DNA from 2 places in the Paenibacillus sp. FSL F4-0087 genome. Region 1 is predicted to be linked to the other one. Evidence: a T-box and tRNA genes for the amino acid it is inferred to sense, from the RefSeq annotation. Region 1 holds a T-box; the other holds one or more tRNA genes.
What was found. The T-box of region 1 lies ahead of MHB84_RS19180 (valine--tRNA ligase). A T-box ahead of a tRNA ligase gene usually reads a tRNA of that ligase, here a tRNA-Val.

Region 1 (15,251 bases):
CTGGATGTGGGTATCCCCTTGTTTTCAGGCTTGTCCGACTCGTTATCCCCAAAGCGAAACGTCATTCTAGCATTGCTCACCCCGTACCCTCTCCTTTGTCCCATTTATAACAGCTATATGCGGAGAGAATCTGAAACATTCCATTTCATGCAAAAAACCGCCTGCTTCGCAATGAAGTCAGACGGTTTTACAATTGTAATTAATTCAACCCTTTGGCAAGTGTATCGCCAACTTTCCAGATATCACCTGCACCCATCGTGAGCACAAGATCGCCTGGCTGAAGACGGTTCTGCAAATCTGCAACAACTTCTTCCTTTGTCGGCAGATAACGCGCAGAAGCATTGCTGTTTTGAACAATGAGTTCAACCAGTCTAGCCGAGTGAACACCTTCAATCTGTTTTTCACCCGCAGGGGAATAGATATCGGTAATGAGAACCTCATCCGCTTCTGCAAAGGCACGACTGAACGCATCAAGCAGGAAGAACGTACGTGTGTAACGCTGAGGCTGGAATACCGCAATAATACGTTTCCCCGTTGCTTTGGCCGCACTGATTGTAGCCTCAATTTCAGTCGGGTGATGAGCATAGTCATCAATAATCAACATATCACGTGCTTCACCCAGCACCTGGAATCTGCGTTTCGCTCCATGGAACTGGATAATAGCGGCTGTAATTTTCTCAAATGGAATACCTGCTTCGAGACAGGTAATAACCGTAGCCATGGCATTATAAACGTTATGTTTACCTGGGACTGACAACTCCACCGTACCCAGCACATTGCCCTGATGGCTCATCGTGAAGGAAATTCGGCGGTCGCCAAGCACGATATCTGTTGCCGTATAATCAGCAGCATAATCAATGCCGTATGTGGTTACCCGTGATTTCAGCTCAGGCAAAATGGCTTGAACATTCTCGTCGTCAGCACACACAATGGCCGTGCCTTCTGGACGAATCTGACTCAGGAACTGCACATAAGCCTTTTTGAGTTCCTCAAAATCACTGTTGTAGTTCTCAAGATGATCTGCTTCAATATTCGTTACAATACCGAGCCAAGGGTGATACTGCAAAAATGAACCGTCGCTCTCGTCTGCCTCGGCAACGACCCAGTCGCCTTGGCCTGCCTTGGCGTTGGTCCCCACGTTCATGATTTCCCCGCCAATGATGTATGTCGGGTCTGTATCACATTTATCCATAACAAGTGCAATCATGGATGACGTGGTTGTTTTGCCATGAGCACCGGCTACAGCCACACCTTTGCGCTCGTTCAGCAAACGTGCGAGCATCTGGGCGCGATGCAGAATCGGGATGTTCAACTTTTCAGCTGCCACCCGTTCCACATTATCAGCTGGAGCTGCCGTAGAGTAGACAACCAGGTCTGCCCCATTTACGTGCTCTGCCGTATGTCCGATATATATTTTCGCTCCCTTGGCTGCCAGCTTCTCGGTCAACTCCTGTGAAGCGACATCCGATCCGGTAACGGTGTACCCCATCTCAAGCATAACTCTCGCGATGGCACTCATGCCATATCCGCCAATCCCTATAAAATGAACGTGTTCCGATGTATTTAACAAAACTTTCACCAACCTTTTTCAGAATCGGTTTGATGCAAAAGGGCTGCCCGCACATCTGCAATCAGGTACAATGTGCCGGACACCACCCCCAGATCTTCCGCTTCCGTCCGTGACTTCAATAGATCAAGTGCCTTTGCCCATTCGGGCTCGACGATGATTTCCAGCTCCGGTTTCGCAATGGCGGGACGTACCCGTTCGACGAGCTGCAGCAATTTGGCTGCATCCATTTTGCGTCGGAAATCTGGCTCGGTCAGGATCAGCGTATCCACTAGTGGCAGTATATGCTGCAAATACGCTTCGTGATGCTTATTCGCCAGCATGCCCATCATCAAAATTAACTTGTTGTGAGGATATACGTCGATAATGCTCTTGGCCAGCGATTCGGCCCCCTCCGGATTATGTGCACCATCCAGAATAATGCGGGGCTGATCAACCACTTTCTCGAACCGTCCTGCCCAGAAGGCATGTTCCAGTCCAAGCGCAATATCTTCATCATCCAGCATAAATGCCATGTATTGGCGAAGCAACTCCAGTACCATAAGTGCGCCCGCTGCATTGTCGCATTGATGTACACCCTGCATGCGAATACGAGCGTCCAGATCACGGAACGGTCCTGTAAAATGAAAAGATTGTCCGTTCTCATCACTGTCCAGTCTATGATAGGAGAAACGATCTCCCGCCAGATACACGGTTGAACGCAGCCGCTCTGCCGTCTCCTGGATCACCTTCACAGCCTCTGGCTGCGTGGCACAGGTAACAACGGGTACCCCCGCCTTAATAATACCTGCCTTCTCTCCAGCAATCGCCTCAATCGTATCTCCCAGTACATCCGTATGGTCCATACCGATATTAGTAATGACCGATACCACGGGTGTAACAATATTCGTTACGTCCATCCTTCCCCCGAGCCCTGTCTCCCATACCACAATGTCCGGGTAGCACTCTTCCGCATAATACAGAAGGGCGATTGCTGTAGACACCTCAAACATCGTAGGTGATCCAAGGGGAGTTGAAGCCATCTCTTGAACCAATGGATAAAGCCGGTTTGAAAGTTTGAGCAACGTTTCTTCCGGGATATCCTCACCGTTGTACTGAAAACGGTTTGTGAATTTGGTGATATAAGGGGATGTAAACGTTCCAACATCATATCCCGCCTGAAGAAGCACTGACGTCAAAAAAGCGCAAGTCGAACCTTTGCCGTTCGTTCCCGCGACATGAATAAATTTGAGACGCTGGTGAGGATTGCCCAGCAATGACATCAATCCCTCGATTCGTTCCAATCCAGGTCGGATGCCAAAAGGAATAAGGCCATTGATCCAGTTCACAGCCTCGTCATAGGTAAGTAAAGGAGATGCTATTTCTGTCCCGTTAAGTTCCGTCATATGATTCACCTTTAGTTTGAGTTTGGTTGAAAAAAGCGGCCGGATGGCGCAGAAGCACTCCATCCGACCCGAATATATTAACCTTTCAGTTCCTTGATTCGTGCAATCACCTTATCCCGTTTATCGGAATAGTCCGCTTGCTTGGCGCGCTCTTCTTCAATAACTTTGGCAGGAGCCTTGGCAACAAAGCCTTCGTTCGCCAACTTTTTCTCCACACGGAGTACTTCGCCCTCAAGGTTCTGCAACTCTTTCTCCAGACGAGCCACTTCCTGATCAATATCAATAAGACCCGCCAGCGGCAAGTACAGCTCAGCCCCAGTAATGATAGCAGTCATTGCTTTATCCGGTGAGCTCAGATCCAGGCCGCTGTCGAACTCGGACGTATTACAGAAACGTTTGATGTAATGGCTGTTGCGTTCAATGATGCTGGATGTCTCTGCGTTGTTCGCTTTCACCATTAATTCAATTTTCTTGCTCATTGGTACGTTTACTTCTGCACGGATGTTTCGCACTGCACGAATGGTATCCATAAGCAGGTTCATCTCGGCAACCGCTTCTGGGTTCTCCAACGCAGGGTCATACACCGGCCAGGAAGCCAACGTAATCGTCTCGCCTTCATGCGGCAGATGCTGCCAGATCTCTTCCGAAATGTACGGCATGAACGGATGAATTAGGCGCATAGTCTGATCCAGCACATAAGCAAGCACCGATTGTGTTTTCTTCTTGGCAACCGGATCTTCCCCATAGAAGGACAACTTCGCAAATTCAATATACCAGTCACACAGGTCATCCCAAATAAAGTTATACAGCAAACGGCCTGTTTCTCCAAATTCATATGCTTCGATTAGACGCGTAATATCACGAGAAGTTTCGTTCAGGCGGTGCAAAATCCAGTAATCCGCTGTTCCAAGGTCTCCACTAATATCACGATCTTCATAGGTGAACCCTTCCAGATTCATCAAAGCGAAGCGCGATGCATTCCAGATTTTATTGGCAAAGTTACGAGCCTGTTCAACCCGCTCCCAGCGGAAACGGAGATCCTGACCCGGAGTGCTGCTTGTAGAGATCATGTAACGCATTGCATCTGCACCATATTTCTCAATCACATCCAACGGATCAACACCATTGCCTAGCGATTTGGACATCTTCCGTCCGTCTGCATCACGAACAAGACCGTGCATCAGCACATCCTTGAACGGAACCTCTTCCGTGAACTCCAGAGCGGTAAAGATCATACGCGCCACCCAGAAATAAATAATGTCATACCCTGTTACGAGTACACTTGTTGGGTAATAACGTTTCAGATCTTCCGTATCTTCCGGCCAGCCTAATGTAGAGAATGGCCATAATGCGGAGCTGAACCATGTATCCAGAACGTCTTCATCCTGTCTCAGCTTACGTCCAGCGTATTCTGGCAATGTTGTCGGATCTTCAGCAGATACAATAACTTCTCCAGTCTCCTCGTCGTACCAGGCAGGAATACGATGACCCCACCACAATTGACGAGAGATACACCAGTCACGAACATTCTCGATCCAGTTCAGATACGTTTTCTCAAAACGATCCGGAACAAAATGAACCCCTTCACCGCTTTGTTGCTTCTCAATCGCTTTTTCCGCGAGTGGCTTCATCTCAACAAACCACTGTGTCGACAAATACGGCTCAACGACAGCTCCTGTACGTTCGCTGTGTCCAACCTGATGCGTATGATCCTCGATGTTGATCAATACGCCCTGTTCTTGCAGGTCGGCAACAATCTGCTTACGGCAGTCGCTGCGATCCAGTCCCTGATATTTGCCTGCTTCGGCATTCATCGTACCCGTCTCATCCATCACCGTAATCTGTGGCAGATCATGACGAAGGCCCACTTCGAAGTCATTCGGATCATGAGCAGGCGTAATTTTCACGGCGCCGCTTCCGAAATCTTTATCCACATACTCATCTGCAATAACCGGAATTTCGCGTCCGATAATAGGCAGAACAAGCACCTTGCCAATCATATCTGCGTAACGCTCATCCTTCGGATGAACAGCAACTGCCGTATCTCCCAGCATCGTTTCCGGGCGAGTTGTCGCTACTGTAACATACCCACTTCCGTCTTTGAGCGGATAACGCAGATGGTACAAGTGACCCTGAACTTCTTTATATTCAACCTCAATGTCGGACAGTGCAGTCCGGTTCACCGGGTCCCAGTTAATAATTCGTTTGCCTCGATAAATGAGGCCTTTTTCATACAGTTGAACAAACACTTTACGTACAGCCTGGGATAGACCTTCGTCCAGTGTAAAACGTTCACGTGAGTAATCGAGCGACAAGCCCATTTTGCCCCATTGCTGACGAATGGTTGTTGCGTATTGATCCTTCCAGTCCCATACCTTCTCCAAGAACTTTTCGCGTCCCAGATCATAACGAGTCTGACCTTCTTCACGCAATTTCTGCTCTACTTTAGTTTGTGTAGCAATACCTGCATGGTCAGATCCCGGCAGCCACAGTGCATCATAGCCCTGCATCCGCTTGGTACGAATCAGAATATCCTGCAGTGTAAAATCGAGCGCATGCCCGATATGGAGCATTCCGGTTACGTTCGGGGGTGGAATTACAATCGTATAAGGTTCAGCATCTTTACGCTGACCCGCCTTAAAATATCCATTTTCCATCCAAGTGGAATACCATTTTTGTTCCGCAGCTTTCGGATCATATGTGGTTGGCATTTCTGTTGCAGCTGAATTTTTTTGTTCAGACATGTGTCATTCCTCCGTTACTTATTCATCATCGCCAAAAAACAAAAAAACCTTTCATCCATCAAAGGACGAAAGGTTAGCTTTCGCGGTACCACCTTTGTTTCACGCAGATAGAAAGATAAACTACCCCTTCTATACTTACGTGACACTTCAAGCAGATAACGGCTGCGACCGGCCCATCCTACCTTAGGAATGAATGATACTAAAGTTACTCATCCCTTGTATTCAAACAGGCAACTCCCGGGCGACTTCGATCAGTTGGTTCCTACGGAATTTCCCAGCGCTACAATTCCGCTCTCTGAAAGGTCATACTGTCTACTACTCCCGATCCACGTTGTTCTTCAAAAAACCTAAACACATCATACCCTGCCCGTGCCCGATAGTCAACCTGACAACAGCGGAAAAAGCGCGCTGCAATGCAGGTTGAGGGCAGACAAAGCAAAAACCCGCCATCCTCAAGGGATCACGGGTCGAAATGGTCATTAAACCTGCCTACAGGTTAAGGGATATATAGAATCTGTCCTTCTTCCACAACCTGTTCGGAAAGACGATTATACAACTGGAGCTCTCGGGTACTTAACTGATATCGGTCTGCAATGGTATCGAGCGTCTCTTCACGCTGTACAATGCATAACTTTACTTTACGGAACGGGGTCTGGTCGACAATGGTGCCGAGAAACAGGTTCTTCCACTCGACATCTTCAGGCTGATATGCTTCTTCCTGCAGGACTCCAGCAAGTGCCTCTTGCTCTCGTTCTGCCTCCGCCTCCCGTGTTACTCTGCCAGAGGATAACAAGGAGGAGATGCCTACGCCCTCTTCCTGTTTGAGTGCAGATTCTCTCTTGCTGCCAAAAGCAACCTTAAGCTCCGGCTTGTCTTCCGTCTCAGCCACAGGTTCAGGGATAAACGATTCTTTTTCAGCGGGCTCATTCGTCTCTACCGCTTCAAGAGGAGGTCTGTCTTCCTCCGAAATTTCCGATTCAGACGCTGCAAAGACATCCTGCCAGTTCTCTGACTGCGAACTTGCCGGAACATCTGCAACTGCGTGCTCCTCCTGCTTTGGTTCAGATCGAGCAGATTCAAAATGCCATACGTCCGGTGCTGCCAGTTCATCCGAATGCTGCAGTTCCAGTTTGGAATCGGCCTGCTCCGAATTCCTTAAGTTCGTATGTAAGGTCTCGACGGAAGGCTCGGACCAAACAGACTGCTCTTCAGCCAGAGGAAGCAAAGGCTCCGATTCAGGGTAAGAAGCCAACCTGTCGGCTGTCTCCGCCAAAAAAGACGAAACTGGAGAAGGCGTATCGGACAACACATTCGCTTGCGCTTCATCCTCCTTGTCCCTCAAGGACGAGGACTCTTCGTTTTCAGCTACTATTTTGCTTTGCTCCGCGTTCCCATCCCCTTGCTGCCAGGACTGAAACGGTTCGGAAGAAGCTTGAAATAGATGTTCCTGCTGCAGCTCCTCTTCGCTCCGTTGAAGCAGATACTCCTGAGCAAAAGCATTGGGATAGCTGCCTGTCTGCTCTGTTTCAGCGGAACGGTCGCCCTGCTGAGGGTCGGGCGAATGTACAACGGTAAACTCATCTGCTGACCAGACCTGCGGTTCCTCCACGGGAAAGCCCTCAATACCGCGAAGTGACAATACCCCTGTAATGTTTAGACTTCGGTTGGATAACAAATCGACATCAAAATTTTCGATCTCAATGGAAATATCCTCAAGCGATCTTACCCGGTTCAGGGGTACCGTGATCTCCACCGGAATAAAATGTTTGAGTTCCTCCGAGATCTCGTTCTCTCCCCGATACGCACCTGTTAGCAAAAGATGGCCTCGCAATGTTGCATGATCATCCTGACCTATCACCTGAATGCGGGGATATAACTCAATTTCCTCCAGTTCCTCAATTGCAGGGACTCCCTCTGACAAATGAACGCGCTCATAAATATCGAACCGCAAACCATAAGGTTGATTCAACAAAGGTGGCGTCCTCCTTTCGGCATATGTTCACCATGATCCTTCTCATGGGACTGATCCATGGTCCAAATCCTTCGTTACCCCATCTATATGCCTTGAATGAGATGAGCATGCCACCTTTTATGCAAACCTTCCCAGTTTATTGGTCCTTGCCTTTACGTTGTGCCAGTTGTTCGAAATCCTGTGGCCAAGGGTCTGCCACTTCAATTCGTGCCCCTGTCAGTGGATGACTAAAAATCAGTGTCTCACCGTGGAGCGCCTGCCGACCAATAGAATCCCTTCTGCCTCCGTATAACTCATCTCCAACGAGGGGATGTCCCACATAACTTAAATGCACCCGAATCTGGTGTGTGCGCCCTGTATCCAGTGTCAGCCTGATAAGGGTCGCCCTATCCCATACCTCCACGATCTCTACGTGAGTTACAGCGTCCTGCCCACCTTCAGAGACACGTCTGCGCTGCTTGTGATGCCTGTCCTTCCCAATCGGAGCATCAATCCTATTCAGCTCCGTGGATATCTTACCGCCTGCAATGGCGACATAATGCCGTCCAATGTCTTTACGCCGCATGGCTTCATCCAGTTTGGTGAGAGCAAAAGCATTTTTGGCATATAAAACAGGCCCAGTTGTGTCCTCATCCAGACGGTGAACATGGCGTACATTCGCCTGAACCCCATTCATTTCGTAATAGGAGGCCACCGCGTGATCCAGCGTAATTGCTTGATCCGTCCGGCTTCCATCGGGATGAAGCTTCATTCCGGCCGGTTTGTGCACAACCAGACAGAAGTCATCTTCATACAGGACATCGATATCCGCCCAACGCGGTTCAACATCGATCGGCTGAGACGCAAAAAGGGCCAGCCGAAGCCGGTCCCCTGCGAGTTGTATGCCCTGGTTGGTCTTTAGCTGACGCAACATTTTTTCTGGTAACTGAAGCTCAGACAAGAGCCATTGTTCTGCAGCCGTTTGCCTGTCTGAACTGCCTGTCACCGCTTTGCCTGGCATCAGCTCAAGCCATTCCCCACGGCGTTTCCAACTTTTAATGGTCATAGTGATTGAAGAGCCTTACGGTTCGCCTCAATCGTATCGTCAATATCCTGCTCCGTATGCACGCCAGAGACAAACATACCTTCGTATTGGGAAGGAGCAACACTTACACCCTGATCAATCATGGCCGCAAAGTAACGACGGAATTGATCCAGATTGCTTTCTTTGGCAATATCATAATTTGTAACTGGAACTGCACTGAAAAATGGACATACCATCGAACCAACACGGTTAATTGTTATGGCTACGCCGGTCTCCGCTGCATTCTTTTCAAACCCAGCCTGCAAGCGTGCAGACAATGTCTCCAGACGATCATAGACCTCCGGTGTCAACAATTTGAGTGTGGTATAACCTGCTGCCATAGCCAGCGGATTACCGCTCAGTGTACCTGCTTGATAGATTGGTCCGGTCGGAGCAATCTGTTCCATCAGATCACGTCTGCCGCCATAAGCGCCCACCGGAAGCCCGCCACCGATCACTTTACCCAGACAAGTCAGGTCAGGTGTAACGCCATATCGTCCCTGTGCACAGTTCAACCCTACACGGAAACCAGTCATGACTTCGTCAAAAATGAGCAAACTGCCGTATTGCGACGTCAAATTGCGCAGGCCTTCAAGGAAACCCGAAACGGGTGGTACAACTCCCATATTACCTGCAACAGGTTCCACAATGACGGCGGCCAGTTCTTCACCATAACGTTCAAAAGCAAGCTTCACCGACTCCAGGTCATTGTATGGGACCGTAATCGTATTTATAGCCACACCTTCAGGAACACCCGGGCTGTCAGGCAGACCCAGTGTTGCTACACCAGATCCTGCTTTGATCAATAAGCTGTCGGCATGCCCGTGGTATGATCCTTCAAACTTCAAAATTTTACTGCGTCCGGTTACACCACGTGCCAGCCGAATCGCACTCATGGTTGCTTCCGTACCGGAATTCACCATTCGTACAATATCGATCGAAGGCACACGCTCACAGACGAGTTTAGCCATCTCTGTCTCCAGCAGTGTTGGCGCACCAAAACTTGTTCCTTTAAGGGCTGTCTCACGCAAAGCTTCTACAACGTCAGGATGCGCATGTCCCATAATAAGCGGACCCCAGGATCCCACATAATCAATAAAAACATTGCCATCAATATCATAAATTTTGGAGCCTTCTCCGCGCTCTGCATAGATTGGGGTAAGCCCGACCGATTTGAACGCCCGAACGGGACTGTTCACACCCCCAGGTATGTACTGCTTGGCTTCTTCAAATGCGCTGCGTGAGCGCTCATCATTGCGACGAGTTCCTTGTTGTGCAGTCATGAACATCCTCCTTAGTGATGAGGCCCCTCCATACCTATTAGAGGAGCCTATTATATAATTTTGATAAACCATAATCCGCTTTGTTCGTCCTTGCTGTTATGGGAGCAAGCTATTATTTCTCGGCCAACCAGCGTGAAGCATCTTTTCCGTAGTACGTAATAATCATATCTGCACCCGCACGTTTCATACTCAGCAGAATTTCCATGGCCACTTTTTTCTCATCAATCCAGCCTTGAATCGCCGCTGCCTTCACCATGGCATATTCTCCACTTACGTTGTAAGCAACCAGTGGAAGATCGAATTGGTCCTTGATCGTACGCATGACATCCAGATAGGACAGTGAAGGTTTCACCATCAACATGTCCGCTCCTTCAAGCACATCGGTTTCGGCTTCACGCAATGCTTCACGAGCGTTCGCCGGGTCCATCTGATACGACTTGCGATCTCCGAATTGTGGCGTGGAATCCGCAGCTTCGCGGAATGGACCATAGAATGCCGACGCATATTTTACGGAGTAGGACATAATCGGAATATGACTAAAACCATTCTCATCCAGTCCGGCACGGATCGCTTGGACAAATCCATCCATCATGTTGGATGGTGCAATGATGTCCGCTCCAGCTTTGGCCTGGGATACCGCTGTTTTCACGAGCAGCTCCAGTGATTCGTCATTGAGAACATCTCCGCAAATGTGACCGTCCAATTCCACGGTGTGCACCATACCACAATGACCGTGATCCGTGAATTCGCACAGACAGGTATCAGCCACAACGAGCAGCTCAGGATACCAGGACTTAATCAGCTTCGTTGCTTCCTGTACAATGCCATCTTCTGCAAATCCAGACGAACCAACACTGTCTTTGGTTTCGGGAATACCGAATAAGAGCACAGCTGGAATACCCAGATCGGCAATCTCCTTCACTTCTTCCTGCAGACGATCCAGCGAGAAGCGGAATACGCCTGGCATCGATTTGATTTCAGATTTTACATTTTCACCATAAGTAACATAGATAGGTTGGATAAAGTCATCCACAGTTAAATGGGTCTCTCTCACCATATTGCGGATACCTGTGGATTGACGTAAACGGCGATGCCGCACAATTGGAAAACTCATACGTGTGAAACCTCCCTGAATAGTGATGTGGAGCAAAAAGCGAAGCGCGCCGGTATCGTAACGAATTCAGCACGCTTCATCTATCGATTGCGGTTCAATTTATATGTTTAACGGGGAAATGCAGCTTCTGTGGCAGGCTTTCGTTTCCACTCAGACAACACAGAAATCAGACTCTCAATGGTTGCTTCTTCAGCCATCATTGTGACCTTCAAGCCTGCTGCTTCTGCCGTCTTCGCTGTAACAGGCCCGATACATGCAACCTCTACATTTTCCAATAAAGGCAAGGGGTCCTGCAATCCCATCCGTTTCAGAATGCTCATAAAATTGGTGACGGTAGATGAACTTGTGAAGGTCATCGCATGAATGCCGCCCTCTTCAAGCAGCTTCAGCAGTTCATCGTCATCCTCGCCAGCCAGAATGGTGTCATAGATAATCGCCTCGGTAACCAGAAGTCCTCGTTCCCTTAACTGTTCAGGCAACCAGGAGCGTGCGAGATCTCCATGCGGTAAAAGAACCCTTTGCCCTTCCTTCAGTTCACTTTCAAAAGCTTCAAGCATACCTTCGGCCTGAAATGGTCCTTGGATGACTTCCGCAACGATACCATATCTACGCAAAGCATCCCCAGTTGAAGGCCCCACCGCCGCAACTCTCGCTTGATGAATGGAGCGAATATCTTTCCCCTGTTGCTGCAAATGACGGAAGAAGAATTCCACCCCGTTTACACTCGTGAAAAATACCCAGTCAAACGTATTTAACGCACCAAAGGCCTGTTTGACACTTTCCTGTGCCGACTCCCCTGATGGCATCACGGTCTCAATTACCGGAAACTCGTAAGGTTCACCGCCAAGTTCCTCGATCCGGTTCACCAATTCACTAGCCTGACTGCGTGCCCGCGTTACCAAAATGCGTTTGCCAAACAGCGGCAGTGCTTCCGCCCATTTCAACTGTTCGCGCTGGTTCACCACCTCACCAACTACAATGACAGCGGGTGGTTGAAAATTCGCAGCGATGACTTTTGCTTCGATATCTTCAAGCGTACCTGTGATCGTATCTTGCTCTGCTCTTGTGCCCCAGCGAATCAATGCCACTGGTGTTTGCGCCGGGCGTCCGTGACGAATCAACTGTTCGCTGATATATCCAATTTTGGATACGCCCATCATAAATACCAGTGTACCTGTTGCATTCGTCACTTTATCCCAATGAATACTGCGGTCAAGCTTGTCCGGACTCTCATGCCCCGTAATGATGGAAATAGAGGAAGCATAGTCGCGGTGGGTCACAGGTATTCCAGCGTAAGCAGGTACACTTATTGCTGAGGTTACACCAGGTACGATTTCAAAAGGAACGTCGTTTTTGCGCAGCAGATCAGCCTCTTCACCCACGCGTCCGAATATCGTCGGGTCTCCCCCTTTAAGCCGGACCACAACTTTGCCTTCCAGTGCGAGATCAACCAGCAGCTGGTTGATTTCTTCCTGCTTCATCGTATGTCGATCCGGCCGTTTACCCACATATATCTTAACCGCGCCGGGCTTCATTTGTTTGAGTAATCTTGGACTAGCCAACCGATCGTAAACAACAGCATCCGCTCGACCGATCGATTCCCAGCCTTTTACCGTAATCAGCTTGGCGTCACCTGGACCTGCACCAACCAAAAAGACCTTCCCCACCATGTCTTCATCCCCTAACTTCTGCCAGTATCTGCTCTGCTCCCCGTTCAATCAATCTCCAAGCCACTTCTTCTCCAAGACGAACCGGATCTTTGCCCGTCATCGCTTCTTTAAGAATCAGTCCACCGTCTGGCGTACCGACCATACCTGTTAATTGTAACGTGTTTTGTCCATTCGGGGAATCTGCATCTTGCTGTGGCACCCATACGGCATGAGCTCCAATCGGAACCTGACAGCCCCCATTCAACACACTAAGGAAGCGACGTTCAGCCAACACAGGAAATGCGGTTTCCGGATCGTTATACAACTGCAACAGATGGAGCAGTTCGGCATCATCTTCACGGCATTCAATGCCGAGCGCACCCTGACCAACTGCGGGAAGACAAGCTTCCTCTGACAGATACTCCGTAATCCGATCCTGCCAGCCCATTCGATACAAACCAGCGGCAGCCAAAATAATAGCGTCCAAACCTTCTGTCTCCAGCTTGCGCAGACGGGAATCAATATTGCCACGAAGCGATTCGAGTTTCAAATCCGGACGGTATGCTTTCAGTTGACTGGATCGACGCAGACTGCTCGTCCCCACTCTTGCACCTTCTGGCAATTGATCCAATGTGAGTCCACCATTCGAAATCAGTGCATCACGAGGATCCGCACGACGCGGAACAGCCCCGTTCGTCAACCCTTCGGGCAGCTCAGAAGGCATATCCTTCATGCTATGAACAGCCATATCAATCGTGCGATCCATCATCGCCTGTTCAATCTCTTTGACAAATAGTCCTTTGCCTCCGACTTTGGACAGGGTTACGTCGAGAATCAAATCTCCTTTTGTAACAATTTTATGTACTTCAAAATCAAAAGCTAATCCTTCCCGTTCACAAATATCACGTAAATCTTGAATTACATGGCCTGTCTGGGTCAAAGCAAGTGCGCTTTGTCTGCTTCCCACTTTAATTGTCCGCATGTCTACACGTCCTCCTGATTATGGGATATCCAGTCCCCAATTTGTTCTTCGGTCCACCACTCAAACTGACCTGTACGGATCTTTTCCAGCACATCCATTTCGGTTAAACGACGAAGTAATTTAGCTCTGACACCTGAAGAATATACACGCGCCTTTACTTCCATCCTCATCTGATACAAAAATTCAATATATGTCTCGTACTCATCTCCGAATTGCTGCTCCAAGGTGTCACGAATTTCTGCTGCGGCCACGGGTCCTGCCCCAGCGGTTGATATCGCAATGCTCAGTCTTCCACGCCTGACCACACTTGGTGTAATAAAGGTGCTACGCTCAGAAGATATGGCGTCATTAACCAGTATACCCGCATCTTCAGCTTCTTGGACAACAGCTGTGTTCACTTCACTATGGTCCGTTGCTGCATATACGAGAAAGGCCCCCCGCAAATCTCCATTGCGGTAGGACCGGGCCAGCCATTGAATTCGGGAATCATGATGCAATTGTTGTAACGTTGGCGTAACTTCCGGACTAATCACCTTGATTTGCGCTTCCGCATGAAGCAAACCTTTTATTTTCCGTTCAGCAACACGTCCGCCTCCAACCACGCAGCAAGATTTCCCTGATATATCCACAAATATTGGCGTGTACCGTTCCATCCCCTTCACTCTCCCGTCCAACGATGAAACGCTGAATACGCATTGGATAAAAAACTGATAATGACAAAGCCGTATCCGATCAGCGTCCATCTCGCCATAATAACTGTGGAAAACTGTTTTCTTCTCTTAAAGACGAAATATCCCACATAGATCGCTATGGCCAGTCCCGTTGCAATAACCTTGAGATCCAAGAGCAGGCTCCAGCGCGTTTCAGCTACAATGGACAATACCGCGAGCATGATAGAAACACCAAGAAGTGGTGTGCCTATCAGTGTAGCCCCATCCATATATTTGCCGATCACTTCGAGGCTCGGCAGACGGCGTACGGTATCATTCCATTTCTTATTCTTCAGCTTACGGTGCAAGAACAGATATAACATTGCAAATACAGCACCCACCGTCAGAGCCGCAAAACCAAGATTGGCCAACGTAATATGCATAATAAGCAATCCATGCACAGTCTGCCAGTTATGCAGAGATATCTCACCTGCTGTAAACCACAATCGGTTCAACACCGTAACGGAGAAACCTACCACGTTCAGCAATAAAATGACAAATTCGGAACGCTGAATACGAGTCATTACGAGAGACATCAACACAATACTAAATGAAAAGATAAACAAAAAATCAAACGTGGTGTAGATTGGAAAATGCCCTTCAGTTAACATGCGTAAAATGACATGGAACACCTGAAGTGCCCACACTACAACAAGAAACCCTGTGCCTGTCCGCTTCGCCCCCGCATTGCGTCGAATGCAGTCCGAGAAATAGAACAGTAGGCTCAGGGCATACATATAGATTAAAGCTTCATAGATTTGTTCAGCTAGGGTCAAGCTGCC
Region 2 (15,251 bases), 720 kb from region 1:
CAATACCCCCATTTTAACGGTTTTACGCATAGAAGTGAACCCCGGACCATGGTCGCACAGCGAGAAAACACCCCAATTACCTGAGGTGTTCATCGTATTTTCATAAATACAGCGTTATATTTCAGCCTTCCAGCATCAACATGTACCCTGACAACTGCTTTAGGACTTTACGACAGGCATCTGCTTTTTCGATATTATCCGTCTGAATGGCGGCATGCAGACGCTCCAGTTCATCATCTACTTCCATGCGCAGCAGCATGAGTCGCTCCTCACCTTCGCGCGAGAGGAACATTTCTTCCATCTCTTCCGCCGTCGGCGCAGGTTCCTTTTGAAAAATAACACGCTGTTTGAACCCGGATACTTCAACGAGACGAATGACTTCACCGAACAAAATATTTTCCACGGTCATCTGCTGATCCTTAAAGCGTTTCACAACGGCATGCCCACGTGTATCCCCAATCAGCTTCTCTAACCATTCCGCAAGTTTTGCATCCTTAATAATATAATCTCCCGTCATTTTGTAATTCCCACTGCGCGTCTGTTGAAAACGGAGCTTTACCAGCTTGCGTCCGGTACGGACTGACAGAATAAAAAAGGATTCGTCCTCGCTCCAATATAGTGAATACCCCTCACGAATAAGGTCTTTGATCAAATTTTGGATATGCCGACGGTTGAACCGCAGCTCCAGATTGCAATATTCAACTTCATAACTCTTATTCACGGCACTCCCTCCATCTGTACCGGAGATGCTCCGGCCATCTTCTTCAATCGCTTCTACTCAATCGGCTTACCCTATTTTATACTTCATTTTATGTAAGGGTACTTGGTTATTTGACTATTTTTCACCGATTGATCCGGAGGATCGCAGCTTTCCGCAGATGCACAGGGGCAAGCCCCCGTTTTTTCATGATATAACGGACGCGAAATGGAGGTATGCAGAGGTCATGTGCGGACTGCGAGTTGATCGGAATGATCCGCTGGCTGCAGATCGGGACAAGTTCCTGGAAACAGTTCGTTCAAGGTTCAAAACACTGCTGCCGCTCTACAAGATGTCTATGTCTTAAGCAGACATGGAGTACCGTGAACAGTTAGCTCCCGAAGTTGACTACTACGGCGGTCAGAATAATCTTCACGTCGTTAGCTAAATAGATGGACTATGCTACATAAAAAGGGAGTTCCACAACCTGTACGGTTGTTGGAACTCCCTTTTCTTATTAGATCAACCTTACCAGGCTTCATCGCATCATTTAGCAGGAGCTGTACGATACGGTTTACGGGATAAGACATAATGCACAACGGCAAGTCCAGCCATAACGACAGCACTTCCGATAAATGGAGCCGGATGACTAATGTGATCCCACAGCAGTCCGGATACAATCGGTCCTACGACCATGCCTGATCCCTGAAGGGTCAGGAAGAAACCCCAGATCGCTCCGCGTTCTCCTTTGGGAATCAATGTGGCTACAAATGCATTCCAGGCCGGGAGAATCATCGCATAGCTGACACCAACCAGCATGACGATGCCGAACACAACAGGAATAGACGTAATGGAAGAAAAAGCAAACAGACTTGCTGCTGCCATTAAAAAACCGATGTTCAGGAACGGTGCCGTGCCAAACCGGTCTACCATTTTCCCTACAGGCAGCAGTGCAATGACCGTGATGCCACCACCGGCTATTAGCAACAAGCTATACAGGTTGGGCGAGATGTGCAGGTCTGTGCGAGTGTATAACGTAATCACGGGACTGAGCAGACCAATAACAAAGGACTGCATGAACAGTGCAGGATATACGAGCGGATTCACGTTAAGTGTACTGCGTACCCGTTGCAATGTGCCCTGGACACTGTTTTTGAGTCGGATGAAAGGCGTAAGAATATTCGGTTTAGCCGGATATTTCATGTCTGCCCGCTTAGTCTCACTTTCCGCATGCTCACCCTCAACAACGACACGTCCGGGTAGAATCAAAGCGACCAGAATGACCAGAATTGCAACACCCATCAACACCAGGAAAATGGTGCGATAATCGTGATGCGTCCGTTCCAATAGCCAGTTCATTCCGATCGGCCCAAGTCCAGTTCCTCCAAGTGCCGCCATCTCCAGCGCACCCATGGCTGTACCGTTCTTGTTCTGCGGCCCCGACATCGCGGTCACGCCCGTCATGGCGCAAGGCCAAAGGGGTGACGTACCAACTCCAAGAATGAGACAAGCCATGGCAAGGCCAAATGCACTTTTGAAAAAGATAATCATGATTACAGCTACTAATGTACAAATTAGGGCCGTCACCATTGTAGCGCGGAACCCGATCCGTTCTGCTGCCCAGCCAGAGGGAGCCCTGAACAGATTATCTCCCAAATATTGAAGGGCAAAGGCCACACCTATTACGCCAGCGGACAAGCCTAGAATATTGTCCATATACACGGGCAAAATAGCGACCAGCAGAGCACCCTTGATGATTTCAACTAGAAAAAGCGTTAGCCACATGGCTATAAAGAAAGGTGATCGCAGGATTTTGGCTGGTTTTGTATTGGTTTGCATTCTTTTTCCCCTTTCGATGCTTGCTTGCCCATCTCCTATCCTTACTGTAACCCTCGGGGATGTGTCCAAATCTCAGCAATTCGAAAAATTGTCAAGCAATACTGCTTGCATTCGGTTCTTAATTTGCTATACTCAAATTTGTTTGAGATTACAAAATGATAAGTTATCAGCAAAGCTGAACTAAATCCGTGATCGCAAGAAAAACATCCGCTACATGCGGTCTGTCTTCATAGAATTTACGTCGAAAGACGTTTTTCTTACAAATTATAATTAGGAAAGGTTGTGACAGCACTGATGGATCACCGCCGTACGCCGCTGTTTACCGCTTTAAAAAATCACGCGGCACTCAATCCGGTGCAATTTCATATTCCGGGACATAAAAAAGGATTGGGAACGGACACCGAATTTCGTGAATTTATCGGCGATAATGCCCTCTCCATAGATTTGATTAACATCGCACCGCTAGATGATTTGCATCAGCCCACCGGTGTCATTGAGGAAGCGCAGATTCTGGCAGCCGATGCCTTCGGAGCCGATTATACCTATTTTAGTGTACAAGGCACAAGCAGTGCCATCATGACCATGATTCTGTCCGTATGTGAACCGGGTGACAAGATTATTGTGCCCCGTAATGTGCATAAATCGGTCATGTCTGCCATCATTTTCTCAGGAGCGAAACCCGTGTTCGTCTCTCCAGCGCAGGATGCCAATCTAGGAATCGATCACGGTGTCACTACAGGCGCGATCCGACGTGCCCTTGAGCGTCATCCCGATGCCAAGGCATTGCTCGTCATTAACCCAACGTACTTCGGTGTATGTACCGATCTAAAAGAAATTGTTGAACTGGCGCATAGCTATCAGGTCCCAGTACTTGTGGATGAAGCGCATGGCGTACTCATTCATTTCCATGAAGATCTGCCGCTCTCAGCCATGGCCGCCGGGGCTGATATGGCTGCGACGAGTGTACACAAGCTGGGTGGTTCGATGACTCAGAGTTCTGTACTCAATCTGAACACGAAGAATGGTTATGTGAATCCGCAACGTGTACAAACTATTCTGAGTATGTTGACTTCAACGTCGACTTCCTACATCCTTCTGGCTTCGCTCGACACGTCGAGACGAAATCTGGCTCTAAATGGCCATCAGATGGCACAGAAGGCCATTGATTTGGCTGAGTTTGCAAGACGCTCCATTAATGATATGGACGGATTGTATTGCTTCGGCAGAGAGCTGCTGGGCACAGAGGCTACTTTTAATTACGACCCAACCAAAGTAACCATTCATGTTCGTCACCTTGGAATTACAGGTTACGAAACAGAGAACTGGCTACGTGAGCATTACAAAATCGAGGTAGAGCTCAGTGATATGTATAATATTCTGTGCCTCATCACGCCGGGAGATACGGATGACTCCGTAGAAATCTTGCTGAACGCCCTGCAAGATCTATCCCGTACGTATTATCAAGTGAATCCAGCCCACGAGCTGGTGGTTAAGGTTCCAGATGTACCACAGCTGATGCTGACTCCACGTGATGCGTTCTATGGTGATACCGAAGTCATTCCTTTCAAGGAATCCGCTGGCCGGATTATTTCGGAATTCATCTACGTATATCCACCAGGAATTCCGATTCTGCTGCCAGGTGAGGTTATCACTCAGGAGAACATCGACTACATCATTGATCATGTTGAAGTTGGACTGCCTGTAAAAGGACCTGAAGACCGTAGCGTAACCAATGTAAAAGTCATCGTGGAAGCAGATGCGATTTTCTAGAACAGCCACCTCTTCATGAGGTTGATCGATCTCTAAGGACCAAGCGGGATGCTTGGTCCTTTTTATTTTTTTCTCCACACAGACTTGTCCTGTCTTGTGTTATGATCGCTGTCTTATTTGCATTTTCCCACCTATTCCACTGTCCCTATGGCAAGAAAAAACAGCATTTACACCTAATAAAAAGCAAACAAAAGGCCCCCTGTAATCAAGGAGCCTTCTTGCTTTATTCCAAAAGGATGACTATTCTTGGCTTGCAACGAGTTCGTTGTACGCCGCTTCAACACGGGTCCACTCTTCTTCGTCTTCAATATTGTAGAGCACCATTTCCTCGTCTTCTTCTTCCATACGCAGAATGATGCCGTCAGCTTCAGGATTGTTACGTTCCAGCAGGAGCGCATAAACATGCTTCTCCACGTCAAACGTCTCCACCAGAACCATTTCCACGTCATTTCCGTTCTCGTCTGTCAGTGTCAGAAGAACTTCTTCATGCTCGTGGTCGTGGTCGTGGTCTTGACCGCATCCGCAGGCATCGCCGTGTTCATGTGTGTGATCGCTCATTGATATACCTCGCTTTATAAATAGAAATTGTGTAACCTTGCATATCGTAACATGTTCAATGGTCCAGGTCAATTTAACCGCCAAGGTTATTTTTGCTTCAATCGTTCAGCGCGGTAATGATTTTCTCGGCTGCCAGCACATAATTACTATTTGCATTTTCTTTAATATAAAAACCGACTTGGTACTTGCCAGCCCGGCTGAAATCATACGTAAAATCGTACGTTCGGAACCAGAAGTTATCCTTCTGAGTCTTGAGCTCTTGAGACTGAATATCCTTAACCTCACCACTTGGATTGGTAATCGTCACCTTCACGGCAGCTATATCCGTCGTCAAACTGTCGACTTGTGAGAACACATTAAATTTCAACTTACCCACGTTTACGTTGCCAAACACGGTATCTCCCTTGAAGAGAAAAATATGTACATTCGGTTTGATAACCGTTACTCTCTTGTTTGTGCTATCCCATCTGGCGATTCCGCCCGCTTCCCTTACAGGTACATAGGTCGTTCCGTCAATCAGATAACCACCGTCAGCTGCTTCCTTGCCGTTAATGAGAACCCGAATCTTCTCGTTCACTGAATCTGCAAACAATAAAGACCCGCCGAGCAAGGAGAATACTGTGACACACAGCAAAATTCTTTTCCATTTCATTCCGTCAATATTCCCTCCCCTGCTGCTAGCTGTTGTACATTTATACTGCAGGTTCATCCACAAAGTTGCGCTGTTTTTCATCATTTTTCATTTTTTATCCAGAATATTTTCCACCCCTTGGAACGATCAAAAAGAGGCGTTCCTTGTTAAAGGACGCCCCTATAGTATAGTTGTTGGCAATACGTAATTATACGAACTTCTTCTGGGTCAATTTTATTATGCTGCTAACTACGAAGTATGACGAGTTAATATACAAGGTACGCCCTTGCCCACAGCTCCATCGGTTCGCATCCGTGCTGCATAATCCATTCCTCGTGTACAGGGGGTCTTGCAACGCTCACATACATCCGAAGTAACCAATTTCATGGATACACGAAGTTTGTCACTCTTTAACGCGGGAGATTTTTTTCCCTTTGCTTTTGCCATCCCGGATTCCCCATTTCCCCAATTGCTTGCTGATGTAATGCATCATATGGGGATTCGCCCGGTTGTGTGTCAAAAGGGGTAAACTTCGTGCATGATATCCTTAAATGAAACCGCCGTTTGCACGCAGCGTCTGTCCTGTAACCCATTGCGATTCTTCACTGACGAGGAATGAGATCACATTTGCAATGTCTTCCGGTTCACCCAGACGACCAAATGCATTCATTTTACGCATTCCTTCGAGCTGCTGCTCCGTCTTCCCAACAGAAAACAATTCGGTATTCACAGGACCTGGTGCAACAGCATTAATAGTGATTTGTCTGGAGCCAAATTCTTTCGCAAGCTGACGAGTAATCTGTTCAACTGCTCCTTTGGTACCTGCGTACACGCTGTATCCCGGAAACATCTGTCCAGTTACAGAAGTGGAGAAGTTAACGATTCGGCCCTGGTCCTCCATGTGTTTCAACGCTTGCTGACAAGCAAAAAATGTACCTTTTACATTAATCGCAAACTGCTGATCGAATTCTTCCTCAGTCACATCTGCCAAAGGAGTTGTCTTCATGATGCCTGCATTGTTGATCAGAATATCGATTCTTCCAAGCTGGTTAATCGTTTCGGAAAATAAACGCTCCACATCTTCCTTCCGGGCAAGGTCAGCCTGAACGGTAATGGCACGAACTCCTTTTTGGCGAGCAATATCTGCAACCTGCTCTGCTTTGTCGGGGCTACTCGTGTAGTTAATGACGACATCCGCGCCCATTTCAGCGAGTTGCTCAGCTATAGCACGTCCGATCCCCCGGGATGAGCCTGTTACAACGGCCACTTTACCTGTTAGCTTTTTCATTTACAATTACTCCCTCTCTTGTTCCAAATGTAATAATCCCTTTTCGATCAACAACCACACCTGTGCAAATTCCGCATCAATTGTAGGGCTTTGCCATTCATAGGCATGTGCCGGATGATGAAAACGAGCTGTAGCTTGAAGGATAGCAGTTGCAACCACATCTGGTTTGTTAAATTGGAAATGATTCTCCTGCTGGATAATCTCACTCAGATGACGTACAAGATGTTGCACATGTTTAGCGATAATATCTGCGGATTCCTGGGTTACCCGTGCGTACATTTCAAACAACTCTGCATCGGATTCGGCATAATGACGTTTACGAGCGATTAACACTTCTATATATACTTTCAAATGACGTGTTCCCTCACCGTTGTAACTCTGATCCTTAGCTATTGCCGTCAAAGGCGCGATAATCTCATCTTCGAGCCATTGTGCGGTCACGCCTTCAAGTAATTCTTTCTTGCTTTTATAGTGCCTGTAAATCGTACCGTGACTAACTCCAAGCAATTTAGCGACATCCGTAACAGATGTTTTGGCAACACCGAAGCGCCGGAGAGTTTCCTGCGTTGCTGCGATAATTTGTTCCTTGGTTAAAAATTCAGAAGTTTTGTCTTTATCCATATGATTAAGATGGTTGCACCATCCCCTAGTCACCTCCGTTGAAATTAGATTAACATACCGAATAACAAATGACAAATAATAATTTTTGTCATTTGTTATTCTTGATAATTTTATATGTACGAGCGTAAAAAAAAGAGCCCATTTAATATGGCCCTTATCCAAAGTTTTAATGTTTCTCTTTTTCTAGAACACGAATTTAAACAATACGAAGATCACCGCAAGTATCCCACCGAGAATTAGCCAATTGCTGATTTCCCACCAAATGCTTTTCCCTCCGGCTAATAGCTGTTGTTCATTTTCTTCATGACGCTGTTTGTGTGTATGTGATTCGGAGGCATGGGGCGGCTTGCTGAAGTCCATCATATACATTCCCCTTTCCAGCAACTTTAATCTTATTGTTCCAGTATAACCCATAATTGAGTGAGAATTTGATTATTCTTTGAAAAGTATTATTGAATAGACAATTCTTCTTCTGTGACCCATTTATGATTCTTCACCGGATCTCCGCCTGTGGTCGGGGTGTAATCAACCATATATACCGTCGTTTGCTCAACGGAGTCAATCGTTGCCTTAGCCCCTTTCATTCCTGGCATGTGGTCAGCGTTCAGCACAACCTCTGTTCCTGCTGCATACGGTTGATCCATATGGTCCTGAATTTCCTCTTGGATGACCCATTTATGGTTTTTCACAGTATCTCCTCCTGTGGTTGGTGTATACGAGACTGTATACGCTATTGTCTCATAGGCTCCCACAATGGTCGCTTCTGCACCCTTCATTCCAGCCATATGGTCCGTACTCATCACGGCCTGGCTGCCCACAGGATATGTTGGATTTTTCTTTTCCTGAAGCCCTTCCGGTAATTCTCCCGAATCCGAGTGGTGCATCTCTCCTGTGCTCGCTGTATGACTGTTACTACTGCTATTATGCTGCTCAGCATTCTTGCCACATCCACTTAACATCAGACTGCCCGTGATCAACGTAGTCAGCAATATCATTGCATACTTTTTCATGAGTTGCACTCCTTTGAACTTTCGATTTCTACTCTTATAATATACCCCATATGGGTATATTTCAATCGTGATCGATTTCTTTATCTATTTTTGTATATCGCAAAAAGAATTAAAAACATATCAAAAAACCTCCGATTTCTCGGAGGCCTTCAGTATGTTGAACATTATTTTAGAAAGATGCTTCAGACTTCAATAGTGAGGTCCAGAACAAAACCGTTTTATTCGCTCTGGCAAAGATTAGGCTAGTCCCACGGTAACATTAACGTTCCCTTTGATGCCTTTGGAATATGGGCAGTAGTCATGAGCAAGTTTGACAAATTTCTGTGCTGTCTCTTCATCCAGACCCTCAATTTTAACTTCAAGTTCAACTTCCAGCTTCACACCATTATCCGTAGGGTCCGTTACTAGCATAACTGTAGCCGATACGGTGCTTCTCTCAATTTCGACTTTGTGTTTCTTCAACTGAAACTCCAGCGCTGAATTAAAGCAAGCACTGTAACCTGCTGCAAACAATTGCTCGGGATTCGTAGCTGTCGTTACTTTGCCTCCCAGTTCAGGCGGGGCAGCGACATCAAGCATAAATACGTTATCCGGCGATTGCACAATCCCTTGACGTCCACCTGTATTGATAACTGTAGTTTCGTATAATGTTTTCATGAGTATTGTCTCCTCTGTATGTTTAAATTTTATTTTGTAAAGATGATATCTCTTTTTATTTTGCTAACAATTAGATTGTACACAATTTAATTGTGTTTGTAAATCGTTATTATTAAATAAAAAAAACAACCATTCCCTCATGTAAAAGCAGGAAATGGTTGCTCCGGAATTAATAAATATCTATTAATGATCCGAAAGTTGAATCTATCTAATTTAGTTTAACTTTTACATCTTCTTCTCAAAACCCTCCATCGGTGCAAGCGAATTCTGGTAGTCAGTCCCTTTCTGACTGTCGGTAGTAAAGTGCATGACCTCCCGAAACGAACCTTCCAGATAAGTCTGCATTGCCAAAGGGATACGCAGTTCGTCCATATCAGACGGAGAAATTTGGTAACGAATGCTACCAAGGTCACCTGCTTTTACCTTCTGTACCCATTTCGGCTCGCGAATCAATTCCCGTCCGAGTGCAGCCAAAGTTGCCCCGGCGTTGATAACTTCTTCTGCGTCTTCCGGCCGCTCAATCGATCCAATACCGATCAGAGGTTTTTTGTGATCCAAAACACGAACGAATTTAGTTAAGATCGGCTCCTTGTCATCGGGGTGATTTAAAGATGTTCGTTTGTAACTTCCCATCGACAGATGAATGTAATCAACTCGCGTGTCTGTCAGAGCCTGGGCAAAGGCCAAGGAGTCCTTGAGCTGGATGCCCGGCATATGAATTTCTTCCGGTGAAATCCGATAACCGAGGATGAAAGGTTTATCCGCATGGGCATCGATAACCGATGCAACCTCCTGAATGACTGCCAGCGGAAATCGCATACGATTTTCAAAGCTGCCACCCCACTGATCGGATCGTTGATTGGAATTGACGGAGAAAAATTGCTGCAACAGATACGTATTGGCCCCGTGAAGCTCTACTCCGTCAAAACCAGCTTGTATGGCCCGCAAGGTTGCCCTGCCGAAGTCCTTAATAATGCTTTCGATTTCCTCAGGTGTTAATTCACGCGGCGTCTCCGAGCCGATTGGATGTGCGGCAGCGATTGCACTCGCACTGGTGGGTTGAACACCTCTTAGCGTTTTGGAGTTCGTTTTGCGCCCTGCATGAAAGATTTGCACAATGGCTTTCGTTCCGTCTTTCTGAATGGCCCTTGCAATTTTGGACAGTCCTTTGATTGTAGAATCACTTGCGATGGATAGCTCACCTTCGAAGCCTTTTCCCCCTTCAGTTACGTATGCAACACCCGTAATGATCATACCAGGGCCACCAGCCCGTTCGGCATAATAATCGACTTCATCATTGGTAATTGAACCGTCGAAGAAACTGGACATCGTTGTCATCGGCGCCATGACCACTCTATTTTTTAGCGTAAAACCATTCGCAAATGTATAAGGCTGCAAGAAATTACGATTACTATTTTCCATATATATTCTCTCCCTTTATTAGGCTTGTTCGCCCTTGTCTCTGTTTCATGAGTTATTGTATAGTAGGGTGAAAAAAGAGTATAGTATGCACTTAAAAGGTAGATACTATCTAAAAGGAGAGTGGAATATGGAAACTGCTGAGGAAGTAAACGTTAAACCATTTTCACATGCCATGTCCTTGATCGGCGGAAAATGGAAAATGCATATCTTGTTTTGGTTATGGAAAAAAGAAACATTGCGATATGGAGAATTGAAAAGAGCCTTGGAAGGCATTACGCATAAAATGCTAAGCTCTCAGCTGAAAGAATTAGAGGCCGACCAATTAATTATCCGTACAGAGTATCCACAATTACCGCCAAAAGTAGAATACTCTTTGTCTCGTGAAGGATTAACGCTGATGCCTGTGCTGGAAATTCTCTGCGATTGGGGTAAACAGAATCTTGCTGATTTGCAGAAGAGTTAGTGAACATAGCGCAGCGAAGGATATAGCTTATTTCTTCTAATTTTCGTCCCCCAATTGTCCCCCAAGGCTTCATCATGTCATCTCAAAAAACTAGACAAAAGAAAAAAGCCCTTGCTGCGCAAGGACTTTTTGTTATGATCTGTAGTGGGCTCGAACCACTGACCCCTACCCTGTCAAGATAGTGCTCTCCCAGCTGAGCTAACAGATCATGATATCTAATTGTTTTCCAATCAAGTAACAGTATCATACCAAGTAACCGTGTTCATTGTCAATCGTTATATTGGTAATATTTTATTCGAATTGGTGCACAATAAAGGAAAGATTACCATTTTGATGACGAGGTGACTTCCATATGAGGAACATGAAAGAACGTAAACTGCGTTTATTTATCATAGCCAAAAACTTAGCCTGTCTGATTGCGCTTGTTGCATTAATATACGTTTCTGTCGGTTGTAGTTTGGAACGGGATGAACACACTGTACAATTCCAACAGTTGAAAGTACCCAATGAGGTTAATGATGACCTGCCCGTTTGGCTGGATGTGTATTCCAAGTCTGTTGTGCATGACGTTTACTCCCCACAAGGCAATGTTGAAGTCTTACCCTGAGGAGCATTAAGTCGCATTTCACTCATCTTCGTCCCACTTTTTGGAATATGCCTTCTTGGTCACATAATATAACAAAGCAATCATTCCGGCCGACATCAAAAGTGTGATTGCCATCACTCCCGCCATACCCATGGTTCGCACCTCCTCTCCCAGTATGTTCCAGACTTAACTATACAGGAAAAGCATTTTTTTGTATAATTCAGTCTGATAGCGTAGAGCAGAAAGAAGGTATGGAATTGGCAGCTGAGATTAGTTATGTAACAACTGAAGAACAACTCCAGAAAGCACTGGATATTCGTAATAATGTTTTTGTAATCGAGCAGCAGGTGCCTGCTGACATTGAGATCGATCAATATGATATTATCAGTCCTGATGTGCATCACGTATTGTTGAGTAAAGATGGACAGGCTGTAGCCACGGGGCGCCTGATCTATTACACCAAGGATACCGCCAAGATGCAGCGCATCGCTGTACTCAAATCTCATCGTGCGTTCGGTTATGGACGTGTGTTGCTGTTAGCCATGGAAGAACGGGCACGTGAATTGGGATTAGCCTACTCTGTTTTGGACGCGCAATGCCAGGCGCAGAAGTTCTATGAAAAGCTCGGATATGAAGTGATTTCGGAAGAGCCTTTTTATGATGCAGACATTCTGCATGTTCGTATGCAAAAGAGCTTGTAGATATCCTCTGCGTGCGATATGAAGTTATGTTATGCATACTTTTTTTTGATCCGGACAGGCTAAAGAGGTAACCAGATTCCTATTTGGTCAGATAAGGAGAGTGTGACATCATGGATCAAACGACACGCGAAAGCTTCACAGCAGTTCAAAAAAATGGTGACGGCGATCTGACTGCGTTCCAAACTTCATCTGGACGTGTGCTGGATTACCAACAGGCACTGGCAGAAGTAAAAGCAGGAGCAATTGCAGGTGTGAACGTCTTTAAAGGCAAAGACGGCGAAATGTACATTCGCGGCGACGCAGACGGCGACCCAACCAATAACCTTGATCAACTTCCTATCTTCTAATAGATGTTACGATGCCTAACAAGGCGCCAATCCGGCATTCCGGGTTGGCGTTTTTTACGTTTTAATATTCGGTAAAATATTTCACGGCATCGCCAGCAGGCTGGCTTTTGCGAATGGGTTGTGGTGCCTGCTCCCATGCTTGCAAAATGAGTATACCTTCGAGCGTAGACTTGTTCTCCCATACAATATGCTGCCTGCGCTCAAGCTCCAGCAGTGACTCATGAATGAACGCCTTGCTTCTTCCCGTCTTATTCTCCAGCTCATCCATTCGTGGCACTCTGCGCCGTTGGCCTGCATAATTCACAATTATACGCAAAATTTTGCGTTCAAAATCATTCAGCATATTTCTTCCTTCCCTTCCTTATGGAGTACGGGACGCCATGCCAGAATACCTTGTTCCAGAAATGTTCGGGGTGACCCCTCTTTTCCTGCGGATGCTCTAATCTTCCCTTCCCGTACACTGTTGATTCGAATCTGCCGCTGTGTAATATGCCCTGCACGATCCATGTAGACGAGCTCCACCATCTGACCAATATATTTCCCTAGCATAATCATCCCTCCAATAAGAACATGTGTTTGTTTTATTATTATATGCGAACATAAGTTCTTTATTCAATAACTAAAAAAAGGATTTTTTGAAATAAAAAAACCAGACTCACTCCCTTTCATAGGGAAGTCTGGTTCCTATCCTGCCTTGCTATGCAGATCATCTTCAGTTTAACGTCGATCCGATTCCGTGAATTGTACTTTTTTCAGCTGCTGGGTAGACGGGTTAAAATCAACATTCACAAATACAGCAAATTGTTTACCGTCTTTATTACGTACCCATAACTTGAACTGTTCACGGGACTGGTCTGCTGTTAACGAAGTGCGGCCAATATGTTTGTAATCCAAAATGTCCACGTTGTACTTGGTTTGTGTTTCTTTCACTGCAATGATTCCCCACTTCGCATAATCCGGAATCGCAGTTGCTGAACTGGTTGTTAGTCCACTTAAACTTAGTACCACTGTCATTAGGGCTACGATGAGCATTCTCATTTCATTCACTCCTTGGGGCAATGTTTACGTTAGCCTGCCCTGTAGAAGTTTATTTTACACCAGTAGACGAATGATAAACGTAATCGGTTGCTGGATCGATTGAATCGTACTGATCGCCATCTTATACCGTTCTATTGGTGATTTGAAGCTTATCCCCCAGTCACCATCCAATAAAAGATTTCGCGGTGGTGGATCTTCCGGCTTTTCCAAACCGTACTTTTCTATCAGCTTGTCTTTTCTTTGTTGATCCAACTCACTCGAATAATTTGCATATGCTGCCGTCACATCGCTACATCCAAAAACGACAAGCAGGAGGACACCCCATCCCACCATAATCCAACTTTTGCGCACTCTCAGTTTCTCCTTCATTAATTCAGATAATGACTACCATACTTAACTTCATTCGTCCTGATTGTACATAAATAACACGGGATTGGAAATAACAAATGTAGACTCAATTACATACGCCTTAAGCCTCATTTGCAAAATTATGGGTTTAGCGTATTCGATAAACGTGTAATAGGCCATGACAGCATCACTTCATTATTCTGAGCAATCATTTCGAGGAGGTTACACCCGAATGTTCAAACGTATGGATGAAATCGCAATTGAAATCCCCAATGTCGAGAGACCGGACCCGAATGCAGCGGCAGCGATACAAGAATTGCTGGGTGGTAAATTCGGAGAGATGTCAACGTTGAACAATTACCTCTATCAATCGTTTAATTTTCGTTCCAAAGAAAAATTGAAACCCTTCTACGATCTGGTGATGAGTATCACCGCCGAAGAATTGGGTCATGTAGAGCTTGTGTCTCATGGCATTAACAAATGCCTCAGAGGTTCCACTGAGTACAAAGAGCCTGACGATACACCACTTGGTTCCGTGAAGGATGCGCGTCTCTCCTATCATTTCCTGGCTGGCGCACAGGGAGCAATGCCTTTCGACTCCATGGGCAATCCCTGGACAGGAGCCAATGTCTTCAACAGCGGTAATCTGGTTGAAGATCTATTGCATAACTTTTTCCTCGAATGCGGAGCACGTACACATAAAATGAAAGTTTATGAAATGACCGATCACCCTGCAGCCCGGGCAGTTGTTGGCTATTTGCTGGTACGTGGTGGTGTGCATGTGGTCGCTTATGCTAAAGCGCTTGAAATCGCAACCGGAGTGAATGTAACCAAATTGGTGCCGATTCCATCCCTGAGCAACAAATCCTTTAACGAAGCGTGGAAATACGAAGAAAAAGGCCTACACACCAAGCTGTATACCTATAGTGATAAAGACTTTACTGCGATCAGTCAGATCTGGAAAGGGACACACCCTGAAGATGGACAACCGCTGGAAGTCATTCAAGGCGTCCCTGAAGGATACCCGATTCCGGAAGCTCCTGCAGTGGAAGAAGAATTCGCACCAGGTATTTCGCAGGAAGACTTTCAGGAAATTGCACGTCGTCTGAAGATGGCAGGAAATATTGCGGATTAAGGAAGCTTTATTGTAGTGGATGTATTAGTTGTTGTTGATATGGCATGAAAATGGATTAAGCCCTCGGATCTTGCTGCTTCAGTGGCAGGATCGAGGGCTATTATTGATATATTAAAACATGGATTTAATGCTGTTGATGA

Region 2: it has a tRNA-Val gene. The T-box ahead of MHB84_RS19180 (valine--tRNA ligase) is inferred to sense a tRNA for this amino acid. The anticodon was not compared.

Annotation. Positions count from the first base shown of each region.
Region 1 covers NZ_JBBODJ010000001.1:4,155,352-4,170,602, reverse strand. Annotated here, with positions in the region: gene MHB84_RS19195 (SPOR domain-containing protein) at 1-80, opposite strand, end outside; gene murC (UDP-N-acetylmuramate--L-alanine ligase) at 200-1,519, opposite strand; gene MHB84_RS19185 (bifunctional folylpolyglutamate synthase/dihydrofolate synthase) at 1,576-2,952, opposite strand; gene MHB84_RS19180 (valine--tRNA ligase) at 3,030-5,696, opposite strand; T-box leader at 5,755-6,034, opposite strand; gene MHB84_RS19175 (LysM peptidoglycan-binding domain-containing protein) at 6,193-7,668, opposite strand; gene MHB84_RS19170 (RluA family pseudouridine synthase) at 7,805-8,713, opposite strand; gene hemL (glutamate-1-semialdehyde 2,1-aminomutase) at 8,710-10,014, opposite strand; gene hemB (porphobilinogen synthase) at 10,127-11,128, opposite strand; gene cobA (uroporphyrinogen-III C-methyltransferase) at 11,236-12,798, opposite strand; gene hemC (hydroxymethylbilane synthase) at 12,803-13,759, opposite strand; gene MHB84_RS19145 (precorrin-2 dehydrogenase/sirohydrochlorin ferrochelatase family protein) at 13,762-14,412, opposite strand; gene ccsA (cytochrome c biogenesis protein CcsA) at 14,418-15,245, opposite strand.
Region 2 covers NZ_JBBODJ010000001.1:4,879,215-4,894,465, reverse strand. Annotated here, with positions in the region: gene MHB84_RS22520 (hypothetical protein) at 122-721, opposite strand; gene MHB84_RS22515 (MFS transporter) at 1,244-2,536, opposite strand; gene MHB84_RS22510 (aminotransferase class I/II-fold pyridoxal phosphate-dependent enzyme) at 2,831-4,306, shown strand; gene MHB84_RS22505 (DUF1292 domain-containing protein) at 4,547-4,864, opposite strand; gene MHB84_RS22500 (copper amine oxidase) at 4,962-5,516, opposite strand; gene MHB84_RS22495 (SDR family oxidoreductase) at 6,043-6,783, opposite strand; gene MHB84_RS22490 (TetR/AcrR family transcriptional regulator) at 6,790-7,404, opposite strand; gene MHB84_RS22485 (hypothetical protein) at 7,588-7,764, opposite strand; gene MHB84_RS22480 (YdhK family protein) at 7,854-8,414, opposite strand; gene MHB84_RS22475 (organic hydroperoxide resistance protein) at 8,652-9,071, opposite strand; gene MHB84_RS22470 (NADH-dependent flavin oxidoreductase) at 9,297-10,493, opposite strand; gene MHB84_RS22465 (winged helix-turn-helix transcriptional regulator) at 10,621-10,956, shown strand; tRNA gene MHB84_RS22460 (tRNA-Val) at 11,092-11,164, opposite strand; gene MHB84_RS22455 (hypothetical protein) at 11,309-11,563, shown strand; gene MHB84_RS22450 (GNAT family N-acetyltransferase) at 11,800-12,243, shown strand; gene MHB84_RS22445 (DUF3892 domain-containing protein) at 12,354-12,590, shown strand; gene MHB84_RS22440 (hypothetical protein) at 12,652-12,933, opposite strand; gene MHB84_RS22435 (hypothetical protein) at 12,927-13,139, opposite strand; gene MHB84_RS22430 (DUF3889 domain-containing protein) at 13,308-13,628, opposite strand; gene MHB84_RS22425 (hypothetical protein) at 13,683-13,979, opposite strand; gene MHB84_RS22420 (manganese catalase family protein) at 14,209-15,111, shown strand; gene MHB84_RS22415 (VanZ family protein) at 15,223-15,251, opposite strand, start outside.